Regions from separate parts of the Klenkia sesuvii genome, predicted to be linked through region 1. Evidence: predicted binding sites of a transcription regulator. Region 1 holds the regulator's gene; the other holds the start of a gene.
What was found. The regulator LexA, encoded in region 1, represses DNA repair genes until DNA is damaged. The targets are predictions, from matches to a motif close to TCGAACANNTGTTCGA.

Region 1 (7,067 bases):
GCCCCTCGGCGATCTCTGTCCGCAGGCGCCGGCGGGAGGACCGGTCGGGGACGACGTCGGTCTGCCGGATCCGGCTGACGAAGAACGCCGACAGCAGGTAGCCGACGGCGGTCACCACGACGAGCACCGGGGCGGCGAGCACGCGCAGCAGCACCCCGGTGAGGCCTGGACCGGCGACCTGGGCCACCGCGCGGCTGATCTCCAGCTTGCCGTTGCCGTCGGTGAGCTGGCTGCGGTCGACGATGGTGGGTAGGTAGCTCTGGTAGGCCACGTCGAAGAACACCGTGGCCGTGCCGACGACGGCGGCGACGGCTCAGAGCTGCCCGAGGGTGAGGGCGTCCAGCAGGTAGGCGACCGGGATGGTGGCCAGCGCCGCCGCCCGCACGGTGTCGGCCCGCACCAGGACGCGCTGTCGCCGCCAGCGGTCCACCCAGGCCCCCGCCGGCAGGGCCACGAGCAGGAAGGCGGCGGTCTCCAGTGCCGTCAGGACACCCATCTCCAGCGGCGTCGCGGCCAGCACGGCGACCGCGACGACGGGCAGGGCGACCCCCACGACCTGGGTGCCGACGTGGCTGGCGGTCTCGGCCACCCACAGCTGCCGGAAGTCGTGGTGCCGCCAGAGGCTGGTCATGGCGGGCAGCCTGGACCCGGTGCTCGGGAGGGGCAATTCCTTTGGTCCCCGGGCGTGCCGCGCGCCGGGCGCGGCGCGGCGCGGCGCGGACGGGGAACGGTGGTCGGTCCACCTCGGGTCCACCCGCAGGAATGAGCGGGGGCCCTGTGCCGGTTGTGCAGGGAGGAATCAAGGTGCTCCCCACCGCGGGGGCGTGTCACGCTGGGAGACGATGACCACAGCACAGAACCGGGCCGTTCTCGAGGACGCCGCCGCACGCGCCGCCAAGGCCGCCGTGCCCACCGCCGTCCCGACCGATCCCCGCCCCGCGCCGCGCGGGCAGTGGGACGCCCCGGACGACACCACCGGCAGCTACGCCCTCGAGGAGCGCGGCGCGCTCCGGCGGGTGGCCGGGTTGTCGACCGAACTGGACGACGTCACCGAGGTCGAGTACCGCCAGCTGCGCCTGGAGCGCGTCGTGCTGGTCGGAGTCTGGACCGAGGGGACGGCGGCCGACGCCGACCGTTCGCTGGCCGAGCTCGCCGCCCTGGCCGAGACCGCCGGGTCGCAGGTGCTCGAGGCGGTGAGCCAGCGCCGCGACAAGCCCGACGCGGGCACCTACGTGGGCTCGGGCAAGGCCGCCGAGATCCGCGAGGTCGTGGCCGCGACCGGCGCGGACACTGTCATCTGCGACGGCGAGCTCACCCCCGGCCAGCTCAACCAGCTGGAGAAGATCCTCAAGGTCAAGGTGGTCGACCGCACCGCCCTGATCCTGGACATCTTCGCCCAGCACGCCTCGTCCCGGGAGGGCAAGGCGCAGGTCGAGCTCGCCCAGATGCAGTACATGCTGCCGCGGCTGCGCGGCTGGGGTGAGTCGCTGTCCCGGCAGGCCGGTGGCCGCGTCGCCGGCGGTGGGGGCATCGGCACCCGCGGCCCGGGTGAGACCAAGATCGAGACCGACCGTCGGCGGATCCGCGCCCGGGTGAGCAAACTGCGCCGCGAGATCGCCGGGATGGCCACCGCCCGGGCCACCCAGCGGTCGGGGCGGGACCGCAACAAGGTGCCCTCGGTCGCCATCGCCGGTTACACCAACGCCGGCAAGTCCAGCCTGCTGAACCGGCTCACCGACGCCGGCGTGCTGGTGCAGGACGCGCTGTTCGCCACCCTGGACCCCACGGTGCGTCGGGCGCAGACCCCCGACGGCCGGGACTACACGCTCACCGACACCGTCGGCTTCGTCCGCCACCTGCCCCACCAGCTGGTCGACGCGTTCCGGTCGACCCTGGAGGAGGTGGCGGCCGCCGACCTGCTGGTGCACGTCGTCGACGGCTCCGACCCCGACCCGCTCGGCCAGATCGACGCCGTGCACGTGGTGCTGTCGGAGATCGACGCGGCCGCGGTGCCCGAGCTGGTCGTGGTGAACAAGGTCGACGCGATGGCGCCCGACGACGTCCTGGCGCTCCGCCAGGCGCTGCCGGGGGCCCAGTGGGTCTCGGCGGCCACCGGTGAGGGCGTGGCCGAGCTGCGGGAGGTCATCGCCGGGCGCCTGCCGCACCCCGACGTCGACGTCGACGTGCTCGTGCCCTTCGACCGGGGCGACCTGGTCTCCCGGGTGCACGCCGACGGCGAGGTGCTCAGCGAGGAGTTCTGCGCCGAGGGCACCCGGCTGCACGCCCGGGTGGACGGCGCCCTGGCCGCCGCGCTCGGTGAGTTCGGCGCCGCCCGGTCCTGAGGTGCGGTCCCCGCCGTCCCACCGGACCCGGCGCTCAGCGAGGTCACGGGGAGGTCACGGCCGGGCGGTACCGTGACGGCGTGAGCACCCCGAGGGCCGAGGCGCCCGCTCGGCGCGCACCCGCGGTCATCGGTCCCGGCCGGCCGGCGTGGTGGGCCGTCGGCCTCGGCGTGCTGGTCACGGTGCTGGTCACCGTCGACCTGCTCGGCCGGGGCGCGCTGGAGCGGATGGACCTGCGCGTGTCGGAGGTGGTCAGCGACTGGGGCCTGCGCGACTCCGCCGCCTACTGGCCGGTCTGGGTGCTCACCCAGGCCGGCGGTCGGGTCACCATCCTCGTGGTGCTGGCCGGGTTGGTGGGGTGGATCGCGGTGCGCCGGCGGAGCCTGCTGCCCCTGGTGCGGGTGCTGGTGGCCCTCGTGTTGCTGACCGCGGTCGTCTACGGGTTCAAGTACGGCACGGGCCGCACCGCGCCCGCCTACCCGGGGTCCTTCTTCCACCGCGACGGCGCGTCCTACCCCTCCGGGCACGTGGCCAACGCCGTGCTGATGTGGGGTGTGGCGCGCTGGCAGGCGGTCGACTTCGCGTTGCCGGCGGCGGCGCAGCGCGCGTTCTGGCTGCTCGCCGTGGTCGGCCCGGGTGTGACGGGTGTGGCCATGGTGGCGCTGAACTTCCACTGGGTCACCGATGCACTCGTGGGAGCTGCCGTGGGCATGGTCCTGCTGGGCGTGGTGCATGCACTCGACGCAACCGTGCTGTCACGCTTCGTACGTGCTCCTCGACGGCGAACCGCTGCCTGAGGCCACGGCCCGGCGGTCGTGGCCCCGGTCGGTGCTGACCGCGGCCGCGCTCAGCGCCGCCGTCCTGGCCGGGCCGTTCCTGCCGGGTTCGTTCCTCGCCGCCGGGTCCCCGGGACCCGAGGTGCAGACGGCGGCCGCCGAGGAGACGGTCCTGTTCGGCGACCCCACCGACGTCTGCTCGGTGACCGACGCCCGGTTGCCGGAGATGTCGGGTCTGGCGGTCGCCGGGTCGACCACCCTCGCGATGAACGACGGCGGGGACTCGGTGGTGGTGCACGAGCTCGACGGCGCGTGCGCGGTGGTGGGCGAGCGGACCGCCGCGGTCGACCCCTACGACCCCGAGGACCTCGCGCTGGGAGCCGACGGCACGGTGTGGGTGGCCGACACGGGGGACAACCGTCTGGGCCGGACCACCGTGGCCCTCATCGCCCTGCGCCCCGACGGCAGCTCGCCGGTGTACCGCCTGACCTACCCGGACGGCCCGCACGACGCGGAGGCACTGCTGCTGGCCCCGGACGGCACGCCCTACCTGGTGACCAAGGAGGTGCTCGGCGCCAGCGCCGTCTACCGCCCCGCCCAGGCGCTGGACGCCGAGGCGGCCGTGCCGATGGAGAAGGTGGCCGACCTGTCCTTCACCCTGACCGGCACCCCCGGCGGGCCGGTCGGTCGGGCGGGGCAGCTCATGGTCACCGGTGGCGCCGTCAGCCCCGACGGCGCCCTGCTGGCGCTGCGGACCTACACCGACGCGTACGTGTGGTCGATGGCCGGGTCCGACGTCGTCGGCGCGCTGGCCGCACCGCCGGTGCGGGTGGCTCTGCCCGAGGCCCCCCAGGGCGAGGCGATCGCGTTCGCCGCCGACGGGCGCAGCCTGCTGGTGACCGGCGAGGGTCTCCCGGCCGCACTGACCCTGCTGCCGGCCGTGGGGGCGTTGTCCCCGGCCGCGGCGACGGCAGGGACCGACCCGGCCGTCGCCGGCACGGCGACCGACCCGGCCCGGCCCCGCCTGTCGCCGTGGACCGCCGGGGCGATCGCCGTGGTCGCCGCGGCCGTGCTGGTCGCCGGCGTGGGCCGACTCCGCCGGCGCTGACGGAGGCCGACCCGGCGCCGGGTCAGACCCGGCGCAGGACCGTGACGACGCGGCCGAGCACCGTGGCGTCGTCACCGGGGATGGGCTCGAAGGCAGGGTTGTGCGGCAGCAACCACACGTGCCCGTCCCGCCTCTTGTAGGTCTTGACGGTGGCCTCGCCGTCGATCATGGCCGCGACGATCTCGCCGTTCTCCGCGGTCGCCTGCTGGCGGACGACGACCCAGTCGCCGTCGCAGATCGCGGCGTCGACCATGGACTCACCGGTCACCTTGAGCATGAACAGCGTGCCCTCGCCCACCAGCTCCCGCGGGAGCGGGAAGACCTCCTCGACCGCCTGCTCGGCGAGCACGGGCCCACCAGCGGCGATGCGGCCCACGAGCGGCACGTAGGTCGGTGCGGGGACGCGGGGGTCGTCGACGCCCGAACCCGCCCCGGTGGCCGCCAGGCCCGCGCCGGAGGGGTCGGCCTCGGGGTGGTCGCCGGGCAGCCGGACGTCGAGCGCGCGGGGCCGGTTGGGGTCGCGGCGCAACCAGCCCTTCTTCTGCAGCACCGACAGCTGGTGGGCGACCGAGGAGGCCGAGGACAGCCCGACGGCCTCGCCGATCTCGCGCACGCTCGGCGGGTAGCCGCGACGCTCCACCGAGTCGCGGATGACCTCCAGCACGCGTCGCTGGCGCTGCGTGAGGCCGTCGCCGGCCTCCCCGCGCTCGGGGAACTCGCGCACCGAGCCGCGGTCGGCCTCGGCCGTGCCGGACGTCGAGGACGTGCCCGCCCTCGACCGCGCGGTGCGCTTGCCGGTGCTCGTCCCGCCGGGGGTGTCTCCCGAGCTGGCCACGTGTCCTCCTCGTCGGTCGCGGTGGCGCGACCGTGCTGTGCGGTCGACCGGCTGCGGTCCGGGGACCGGTGGGCCGACCAGGTCGATCGAGCGGTGGATCGATCAGGGGTTGATCAGTACGCACCGTAACGCCTCGCGGCCGCCAGTTCAAACACGTGTTCGAAGTTCCACCCGTGTCATCTCGATTTTGTCGGAGGGGTGCGGTAGACATCGGACAGACGTTCGATCGAACAGCCGTTCGAGCGTGCCGGGCCCCGCGTGGGGGTCCGGACGAGCGACAGGAGTGACCCACCATGGCCGGTACCGCGCCCCACCTGCACACCGTCCCTGCCCCTACCCCTGCCCCTGCCCCTGCCCCTGCCCCCGCTCCTGCCCCGGCGCCCGCCGCCGTCCGGCGCCGGGGCAACCACCCCGCCGGTCGCGCGCTGGTGGCGGCGTCGACGGTCCCGGCGGGTGGGGCAACCAAGCTCCCGCTGCGTCCGGGGTCGGCTGACGTCGTCGGACTGCGACCGAGGCCGGTGGCCCGACCGCGCATCGCACAGCCGCCGCAGCGCGCCGCGCAGGCGCCGGTGCGGTTGACCCGCCGCGGCCGGCGGGTGCTGGCCGGGCTCGGGGTCGGCGCCGTCGTGGCCGTGTCCGCGGTCGTCGGGTCCGCGGTGCTGGGGTCGGCCGACGAGCCGGCGCTCGAGCTGGCCGGGCGGTCCAGCGTCGTGGTGCACAGCGGCGACACCCTGTGGTCGATCGCCCAGTCGATCGCGCCCGACGTCGACCCGCGCGCGGTGGTCGACGCCCTGCAGGAGGTCAACGGGCTCACCGATGCCTCGCTGGTGCCGGGCCAGGTGCTGCTGCTGCCGTGACCCCGCAGCGACGCCGCCGAGCGCGCCGGCGTGGCGGTGCCACGTGCGGTGCCCGGTCTTGGCAGGAGCTGTGGTCGGCGTGGGGCGGGTGGGACCGCTGGCGTGCTCCGTGGCGTCCACCTGCGGGTACGCGTCCGGGGAAGACGACACGCCGGTACGGAGTTGCGCACCTGTAGGGGTGCGGAGCTAGTCTGACCACAACATCTAGTAGTTACAGAGATGTCGTTCCGTCCACATGCTGTTCCCCAGGTTTCCCCGAGGTCGTCCACCGGATGTCCCCCGCGGGGTCCACAGGGAGCCCGTCGCAGGGAGGAGACCACCCGGTGCGCTGCCCGTTCTGCCACAACCCCGACAGCCGGGTCGTCGACTCCCGCGAGACCGATGAGGGCGCGACGACGCGTCGCCGCCGCTCCTGTCCCGGGTGCGGTCGCCGGTTCACCACGGTGGAGGAGGCGGTGCTCGCCGTCGTCAAGCGCAGCGGGGTGACCGAGCCGTTCAACCGCGCCAAGGTCATCGCCGGCGTGCGGCGCGCCTGCCAGGGCCGCCCGGTCGACGAGGACCAGCTGGCGGTGCTGGCCGCCCAGGTCGAGGACGCCGTGCGCTGCAGCGGGTCGGCCGAGGTGCCCAGCCACGACGTCGGGCTGGCCATCCTGCGCCCGCTGCGCGACCTCGACGAGGTGGCCTACCTGCGGTTCGCCAGCGTCTACCGCTCCTTCACCTCGGCGGCCGACTTCGAGAAGGAGATCGCCGAGATGCGGGCCAAGGCGGCCTCGGTGGCCGAGATCGCCTCGGCCGACCTGCCGCCTCCAGTCATCCCGCGCGGCGGAGCCGCCCCGCACGCCGCCCCGCACAGCGCCGTCGTCCCCGCCGACTGACCGCCGACCCGCCACCTCACCGACCGCGTGCTGCGCCCTCCCCGTCGCAGCCGCCCGATGCACCTCCGACCGGCTCGTGTCCCACCCGACGTCGTCCGGTCACCGCGCCACCAGCTCCGCACGCTCCTTGCACCCGGTCCACCGGCCAGGTGTCGACACACGAACCCCAGGGGGAGTCTTGACCGAGACCACCGACCGCATCTCGTCCGGCCGCAAGCGCAACGGCAAGGCCGTCGGCCGCAAGGGCATCACGGTCGAGCGGGTGTTCACCACC
Region 2 (7,067 bases), on a different contig from region 1:
GGTCGTGCGGGTGCTGGCGGTGGGCGCCGTCGGGGTGCTCGTCGTGGTGGGGCTGTTCCTGCTCGGCGGGTACTGGTGGCTCGACGGCTTCCACGCCGCGGGTGACCGGGTGCGCTCGGGGCCCTCCTACGCCAACCGCCCCTTGGCGTTCTTCCTGTTCTCCAACCTCGCCGCGGCGGCCCTGGCGGTGGGGCCGGCCGCGATCGCGGGGCTCGCGTCGTTGCGCCGCCACCGGCTGGCGCTGCTCCCGCTGGCCGCGTTGCTGGGCATCCTGGCCAGCGACCTCACCGGCCTGGTCCGCGGGGAGACCGAGCGCATCTGGCTGCCGTTCTACGTGTGGGTGCTGACCGCGACCGCCTTCCTGCCCGAGCGGCAGCGCCGGCTCTGGCTCGCGCTGGGTGCCGCCCTGGCCGTCGTCATCGAGGTGACCGTCCGCACCGAGTGGTGAGATGCCCCCGTGAGTCGTCGGGGTTGGGCGCTGTTCGTCGCCATGTCGGTCATCTGGGGTGTGCCCTACCTGCTGATCAAGGTCGCCGTCGGCACCTTCGACCCGGTGCTGGTGGTGTTCGCCCGGTGCGTGCTCGGCGCCGTCCTGCTCGTGCCGCTCGTGGTCGCCCGCGGCCAGCAGCGCGAGCTGGCGCGGCACTGGCGGCCCCTGCTGGCCTTCACCGTGCTGGAGATGACCGGGCCGTGGTTGCTGCTCAGCGTCGCCGAGCAGACGCTGTCGTCCTCGCTCACCGGGCTGCTGGTGGCCACCGTGCCGTTCGTCGCCGCGCTCGCCGGGCAGCTTCTCGGCGGTGAGGAGCCGCTGTCCCGGGTGCGGATCGTCGGCATGCTGGTGGGCGTCGTCGGCATCGGGGCCCTGCTCGGGCTCGACGTGCGGGGCGCCGAGGTGTTGGCCATCGGCGCCGTCGTCCTCACCGTCGTCGGGTACGGGACGGCGCCGCTGATCATCAGCCGCAAGCTCGCCGACGTGCCGGGCGTCGCGGCCAGCGCCGTCGCCCTGTGCGTGACGTCGCTGGTCTACGCCCCGTTCGCGGTGCCCCGGCTCGACCAGTTCGCCGGTGCACCGCTGGACGCGGTGGGCGCGGTCGTCGTCCTCGGGCTGGTCTGCACGGCGGTGGCGTTGGTGCTGTTCTTCCGGCTCATCCGGGAGGTGGGGCCGCAGCGCGCGTTGGTCATCACGTTCGTCAACCCGGCCGTCGCGGTGCTGCTGGGTGTGCTGCTGCTCGGTGAGCCCTTCACCGTCGGCATCGCGGTCGGTCTGCCCGTGATCCTGGTCGGCTGCGTGCTGGCCACCCGCCGCACCCGGGCCCGCGCCCCCGAACCCCTGCCCGTCGCCCCTGCCTGAGGTCACGATCGGGTCACGGGGTCACCCCCTCGTCGTCCCGAGCGACGTCTTAGTGGCGTGCATCGACCACAGGGGGACGGATGAGCGCGGACGACGAGTTCGCCGCGTTCGTGGCGCAGCGGTCCACGGCTCTGCTGAGAACGGCGTACCTGCTCACCGGGGACCGCGGCCACGCCGAGGACCTGCTGCAGACCGCGCTGGTGAAGACCTACCGGCACTGGGGTCGGCTGGCCAACCGCGACGACCCGACGGCCTTCGTCCGCAAGGTCCTGGTGACCACGCACGCCGGGTGGCGCCGCCGGGTGCGGGTCGCTGAGTTCCTCTCGACGACGCCTCTGCTGCAGACCGCCGAGGACGACGCCCCCGATCTGGGCGAGCGCGACCGACTCGTCACCGCGCTGTCGGCTCTACCGCCCCGTATGAGGGCCGTCCTGGTCCTCCGCTACTGGGAGGACCTGTCCGAAGCCGGCACCGCCGAGGCGCTCGGGTGCTCGGTCAACACCGTCAAGACCCACACCACCCGAGGGTTGGCCCGGCTGCGTGCGCAGCTGGTCGACCCCGCCATCGCAGGGGAGTTCTGACATGGACGTCGAAGCGCAGCTGCGTGCCGGGCTCTCGTCCCGGGCCGCCGACATCGACTCCGCCCCCAGTGGTCTGGTCGACGAGGTCCTCGCGGGCCACCGCCGCTCGGTGCGCCGCCGCCGCGCCGCCCTCGTCGCCGGAGCCGTCGCCGTTCTCGTGGCGGTGACGGTCCCGGTAGGTCTCACGGTCACCCGACCCGTGGGTGGTGTGGCTGCTCCGACCACGGTGGGTGCAGGGCCGGCGACGACGCCCGCGGTCGAGGCGGGTTCCCGAGCCTTCGACCTCCCCACCCGCGGTGGTCTCGCGGGTGATCCGGCCTACCTGCAGGCCCTGCTGGAGCGACCCTGGAGCTCGCTCGCGGAGTACGCCGGTCCGCCGGTCGAGACGCGTTCGGTCGTCTACGCGGCCGACGGTGTGGACGGGGTCACCGCCCTCGTGGTCGGGTGGCAGGACGGCGGGTGGCGCGGCATCTGGTGGGAGGGGCCCAGCGGTGCGGCCGTGCCGGACCTCGTCGCCGCCGGCGATGCCACCCCGGTCGACCCGTCCTGGGCATCGATGTACACGGGGTCGCAGCTACTGCTCATCGGGCGCCCTGGGGACGCCATCGAGGTCTCTGCCCGCCAGGACATCGCGGCCGATGGGTCGATCGTCGCGGCCCCGTTCGTCGACGTCGCCGAGGCCGACGGAACGGGGGTCGTCGAGGGAGCGGGGCTCGGCACAGCGAGGATCCGGGTCGTCCGCAACGGCGCTGTGGTCGTCGACCAGACCGTCGTAGGCGGACAGGAGGCCCAGGAAGGGACCGCTGAACAGCTCGACCTCTCCGCAGCGCTCGCCGCCGCAGCGGGAGACCCCGAGCAGTCGCTGGTGCGGATGATGGCCCAGGAAGTGCTCAACCGTCTCGGCCTTGCGCCCTCCGCAGTGGTGGTGGGCGTGCGGTGGGGTGGACCCATCGGGAACGCGAACCTCGCGGCCACGTCCGCCGTCGTCACGGTCCGACTGCCGTCGGGTGCCACGGTGGTCGTCGGGGCCGTCGGGAGCGAACAGCAGGCGGGCGACACCTTCGTGACCGTCGCGCCCTGCGCCCAGGCCATCCTGCCTGCCGGTACCGACGTCGACCGGCTGCTCGTGGCCATGCGGTGCGACCTCACGGCGCTCGCCGACGGCCGGAGCCTCGGCAACCAGCTGGTCGTCGTCCCGCCCGTGGGAACGGCCGAGGTACAGCTGACCGGGGCCGGTGGAGAGGTCATCGACTCCCGTGAGCTCACCGGCCCTGTCTACGTCGAGCCGGCGCCCGATGGTGTGGTGGGGGCGGTCGCACTCGCGGCCGACGACGAGGTGCTGGCGCGAATGCCTCTGCTCGGTGTGGCGCCGTTGCAGGTCGACTGACGACGGCGGGGCGTTTCCGCGGGAACGCACCTACGTCTCAGGCTGCTTCGGCGCGAAGTCGGGAGGTCTGCTGCTGGCGGAGGACGGCTCGGTTGTCGAGGAGGACGCCGAGGGCGTAGCCGATGCCCAGGCGCTCGCCGTTGGCCTGCCAGACGGGTGGCAGGCCGTCGTGCGGCAGCGGTCGTGGTTCGCGGCCGGGTTCGGCGGGGGCCCACACGGGCGTGCCGTCCGAGGTGGTGGCCGCGAGCCGGCCGTCGTCGGTGCGGCACAGGGCGAGGTCGAGGTCGTGGACGAGGCCGTGGCAGCGGTCGCAGAGCAGGACGAGGTTGTCGACGTCGGTGCGGCCGCCGGCCAGCCAGCTGACCAGGTGGTGGGCGTGCAGGCGTTCGGGGCGGGTCTCGGCGCAACCGGGCCGGGCGCAGCCGCGGTCACGGACCAGTAGGGCGCGGCGTTGCGCTGTGGTGGCGAAGCGGCGGGTGCGGCCGCTGGCCAGCACCTGGCCGTCCTCGACCAGGACGACGGTGAGCGCGGCGTCGCAGGCCAGGCGGCGGGCCTGCGCGGGGGTGAGGGCGGCGACGCCGTCGATGGCGGCTTGGCCGGCTGCGGCGTCGTCGGCCAGTACCGCGGCGTCGACCCGGACGACGACCTCGCGGCGGGCTGGGTCGCCGGGCTGGGTGTCGACTGCCCCGGCGCCAGCTCGTCCCAGGTCGAGCAAAGCTGAGGTCCGGGCGACGGTGACCCGGGCGCGGCGGATGGCTGCCATGTGCGGGCCGCCGCCGGTCGTGCGGTCGTCGGGCAGGTCGTCGCCGGCGACCCAGTCGGACCAGTCCGGGGCCACCTGCTCCGCCTCGGCGTCCCGTTCGGTGCCGTTGTCGGCCGAACGGTTGCGGGTGATGCGTTCGCGGCGGGTGAGTACCTCGGCGCGGTGCTCGACCAGGCCGATCAGTTCGGCGGCGTCCTCGGCGGACAGGCGCAGCCGCAGGGTCACGCTGCCGTCACCCTCGTCGTGCCAGTCGAACCGTTGCTCCCACTGCGGGACCGGGCGGTTGGGGTCGGCGCCGTCGGGCCAGGCGGCGAGCCAGACCGCGGCTGCGGCTTCGCGGCCGGCGGCCGCGGCGTCGTCCTCGGTGGCGCCGTCGGCGAGGGCCTCGGCGCGGGCTTCGGCCTCGGCGGTCTCGCTGCGGACTCGTGCATGTTCGGTCTGGGTGGCGTCGGAGCGGCGCCAGCCGGCCACGACCTTGTCCAGTTGAGCGGCCGTGCAGTGCTCGGCGAGGCGGAGCAGCATCTCCTCGCTGCCGGCGTCGGCGACACGGGCGATGGCGCGGGCCTTGGCGTAGGAGATGCGGCCGGACCGTAGCTGCTCGGTGACGGCGGGGAGGGCGGGGAGGGTGCGAGCGAGACGGACGTGGTCGCGGGCGGTGCCGGGGCTGATGCCGCACTGCCAGGACAACCACTGGGCGCACGACGTGACCCCGGGCACCACCCAGCCACGGCGGCGGTCGAACTCGGCCACCAGCAGCAACCAGGCTGCCGTGGCAGCGGAGATGGCCACGGCGCCGGCGCACAACCGGGTGGCGAGCTCGGGCAGCGGGACGGCGTCCTCGGCCCGGTCGGGCTCCCACTCCTTCGTCGGCGGCACACGCACCCCGTCGACGACCTCAGGCGCACCGAGGTCGGTCACCGTGCTCTTCTCCTGCAGCACCGTCGGCATCGCAGACCACCTCCCGCTCAGTTCGAACACTTGAGCGAACGATGGCACGCGGCACCGACAGAACTGCGCGTCGGCGTTTCCGCGGAAACGCCGACCTGCGATCAGGGCTGCTGCGGCGCGGCGCGCAGGAGGGCGGTGGCGAACTCGCGCATGCCGTCCTCGAACGACACGGCAGCGGCGTAGCCGAGCTCGTCCTGGGCCCGCGCCGGGCTGGCCACCACGTGGCGCACGTCGCCGATGCGGTACTGCCCGGTGACCTCGGGCGCTGGTCCGCCGAACGCCTCGGCCAGCGCGGCGGCCATGTCGCCGACGGTGTGCGGGGTGCCGCTGGCGACGTTGTAGGTGCGCAGCGTCGACTCCTCCGGCGGGTTCTCGTAGGCCCTCAGGTTCGCCTGCGCGACATCGGTGACGTGCACGAAGTCGCGCATCTGGCCACCGTCCTCGTACACCTGCGGGGGCCGGCCACCCTCCAGGGACGAACGGAAGATCGACGCCACCCCGGCGTAGAAGGTGTCGCGGGGCATCCGGGGGCCGTACACGTTGTGGTACCGCAGGCCCACGGCCGTGCCACCCGTCGAGCGCGCCCACGCCGACGACAGGTGCTCCTGCGCCAGCTTGGTCGCGGCGTAGGTGTTGCGCGGGTCGGGGGCGGTCTCCTCGCCCACCCGGCCCCACGCCAGCGGCCGACCGCAGACCGGGCACGGCGGGTCGAAGACCCCCGCGTCGAGGTCGGGACGGCGACGCGGCGCGGCGGCCACCACCCCGTGCTCGGCGCACTCGTAGCGGCCCTCGCCGTAGACCACCATGGAGCTGGCGAACACCAGCTGCCCGACGTCGGCGCGGGCCATCCCGGCCAGCAGCACCGCCGTCCCCAGGTCGTTGATGCCGGCGTACTGGGGCATGTCCTGGACGTCGATGCCCAGGCCGACCATGGCCGCCTGGTGGTTGACCGCGTCGACGCCGCGCAGCACCCGGTCGACCGTCGCGGGGTCGCGGACGTCGCCCACCACCAGCTCGACGCCGTCGAGCCCGGGCGGGCCGTCGGGGTAGACGGGGTGGACGGCGGGCAGCAGCGCGTCCAGCACCCGCACCTCGTGCCCGGCGTCGAGGTGGGCGGCGACGACGTGGGAGCCGATGAACCCGGCTCCGCCGGTGACGAGGATGCGCACGACGATGAACGCTAGGTCGCCGCGCTCCCGGGCGCAGCGCGGGTGGCCAACCGGGCCCGAAGTCCGTCCAGCATGAGTGCCAACCCGGTCTCGAACCGCTCGTCGTCGTCGCCGAACCCCTCGGTCGCCGCCACGAGGTGGGGGTACTCGGTGTGCGGGGGGCGGACGTCGCCCGGCGGGCGGTCGAGCGCGGCCTGGGTCTCCAGGACGTCGCCGAGCAGGAACGAACCGAGTGCGGTCAGCACCTGCACCGCTTCGCCCGGCGCCAGCCCGGCCCCCACGAGGGCGGCGATGGTCCGCTCGATCTCGGGCAAGGCGTCCTCGGTGGGCCGGTTGCCTGCCACCACCAGCACGCTGTCCCGGTGCGCGAGCAGCGCCGCGCGGCGCACCCGGATGCCGTCGGCGAGCCAGTCGAGAACCGGCTCGCCCTCGGCGGGGGCGCGGCGGGCGGGCAGCTCGGCGAGCACGTTCTCGGCGACCAGGTCCAGCAGGTGCCGCTTGTCCGTGACGTGCCAGTACAGCGTCGGCGCGCTGACCCCCAGTCGCTTCGCCAGCCCGCGCAGCGTCAGACCGGCCAGGCCGTTGGCGTCGATCACCTCGACCGCCTCGCGCACGACGTCGTCCCTGGTGAGCGGCATGCTTGACACCCTAACGCCGTTAGAGCATGGTTGGCGCATGCCTCTAACAGCGTTAGGGACTCGCCTAGGTGGGGTCGACCGTGCGCCCGCCGTGCAGGTCCGCGGTCTCGTGAAGACTTACCCCGGCAAGGGGAAGCGCTCGGACGTCGAGGCGGTGCGCGGCATCGACCTCGACGTCCCGGCCGGCGAGTTGTTCGGGTTCCTGGGCCCGAACGGCGCCGGCAAGTCCA

Region 2: the regulator LexA is predicted to act here: its motif matches at 5,053-5,068, upstream of TEK04_RS02615 (HNH endonuclease signature motif containing protein).

The regions. Positions count from the first base shown of each region.
Region 1 covers NZ_JBAPLU010000012.1:66,804-73,870, reverse strand. The annotation lists partial or broken gene TEK04_RS13085 (MFS transporter) at 1-298, opposite strand, end outside; gene TEK04_RS13080 (MFS transporter) at 314-631, opposite strand; gene hflX (GTPase HflX) at 843-2,342, shown strand; gene TEK04_RS13070 (phosphatase PAP2 family protein) at 2,423-3,139, shown strand; gene TEK04_RS13065 (hypothetical protein) at 3,111-4,226, shown strand; gene lexA (transcriptional repressor LexA) at 4,249-5,061, opposite strand; gene TEK04_RS13055 (LysM peptidoglycan-binding domain-containing protein) at 5,580-5,918, shown strand; gene nrdR (transcriptional regulator NrdR) at 6,242-6,793, shown strand; gene TEK04_RS13045 (vitamin B12-dependent ribonucleotide reductase) at 6,972-7,067, shown strand, end outside.
Region 2 covers NZ_JBAPLU010000002.1:157,712-164,778, reverse strand. The annotation lists gene TEK04_RS02635 (hypothetical protein) at 1-448, shown strand, start outside; gene TEK04_RS02630 (DMT family transporter) at 458-1,351, shown strand; gene TEK04_RS02625 (SigE family RNA polymerase sigma factor) at 1,432-1,932, shown strand; gene TEK04_RS02620 (hypothetical protein) at 2,432-3,319, shown strand; gene TEK04_RS02615 (HNH endonuclease signature motif containing protein) at 3,357-5,030, opposite strand; gene TEK04_RS02610 (NAD-dependent epimerase/dehydratase family protein) at 5,132-6,199, opposite strand; gene TEK04_RS02605 (TetR/AcrR family transcriptional regulator C-terminal domain-containing protein) at 6,211-6,837, opposite strand; gene TEK04_RS02600 (ATP-binding cassette domain-containing protein) at 6,947-7,067, shown strand, end outside.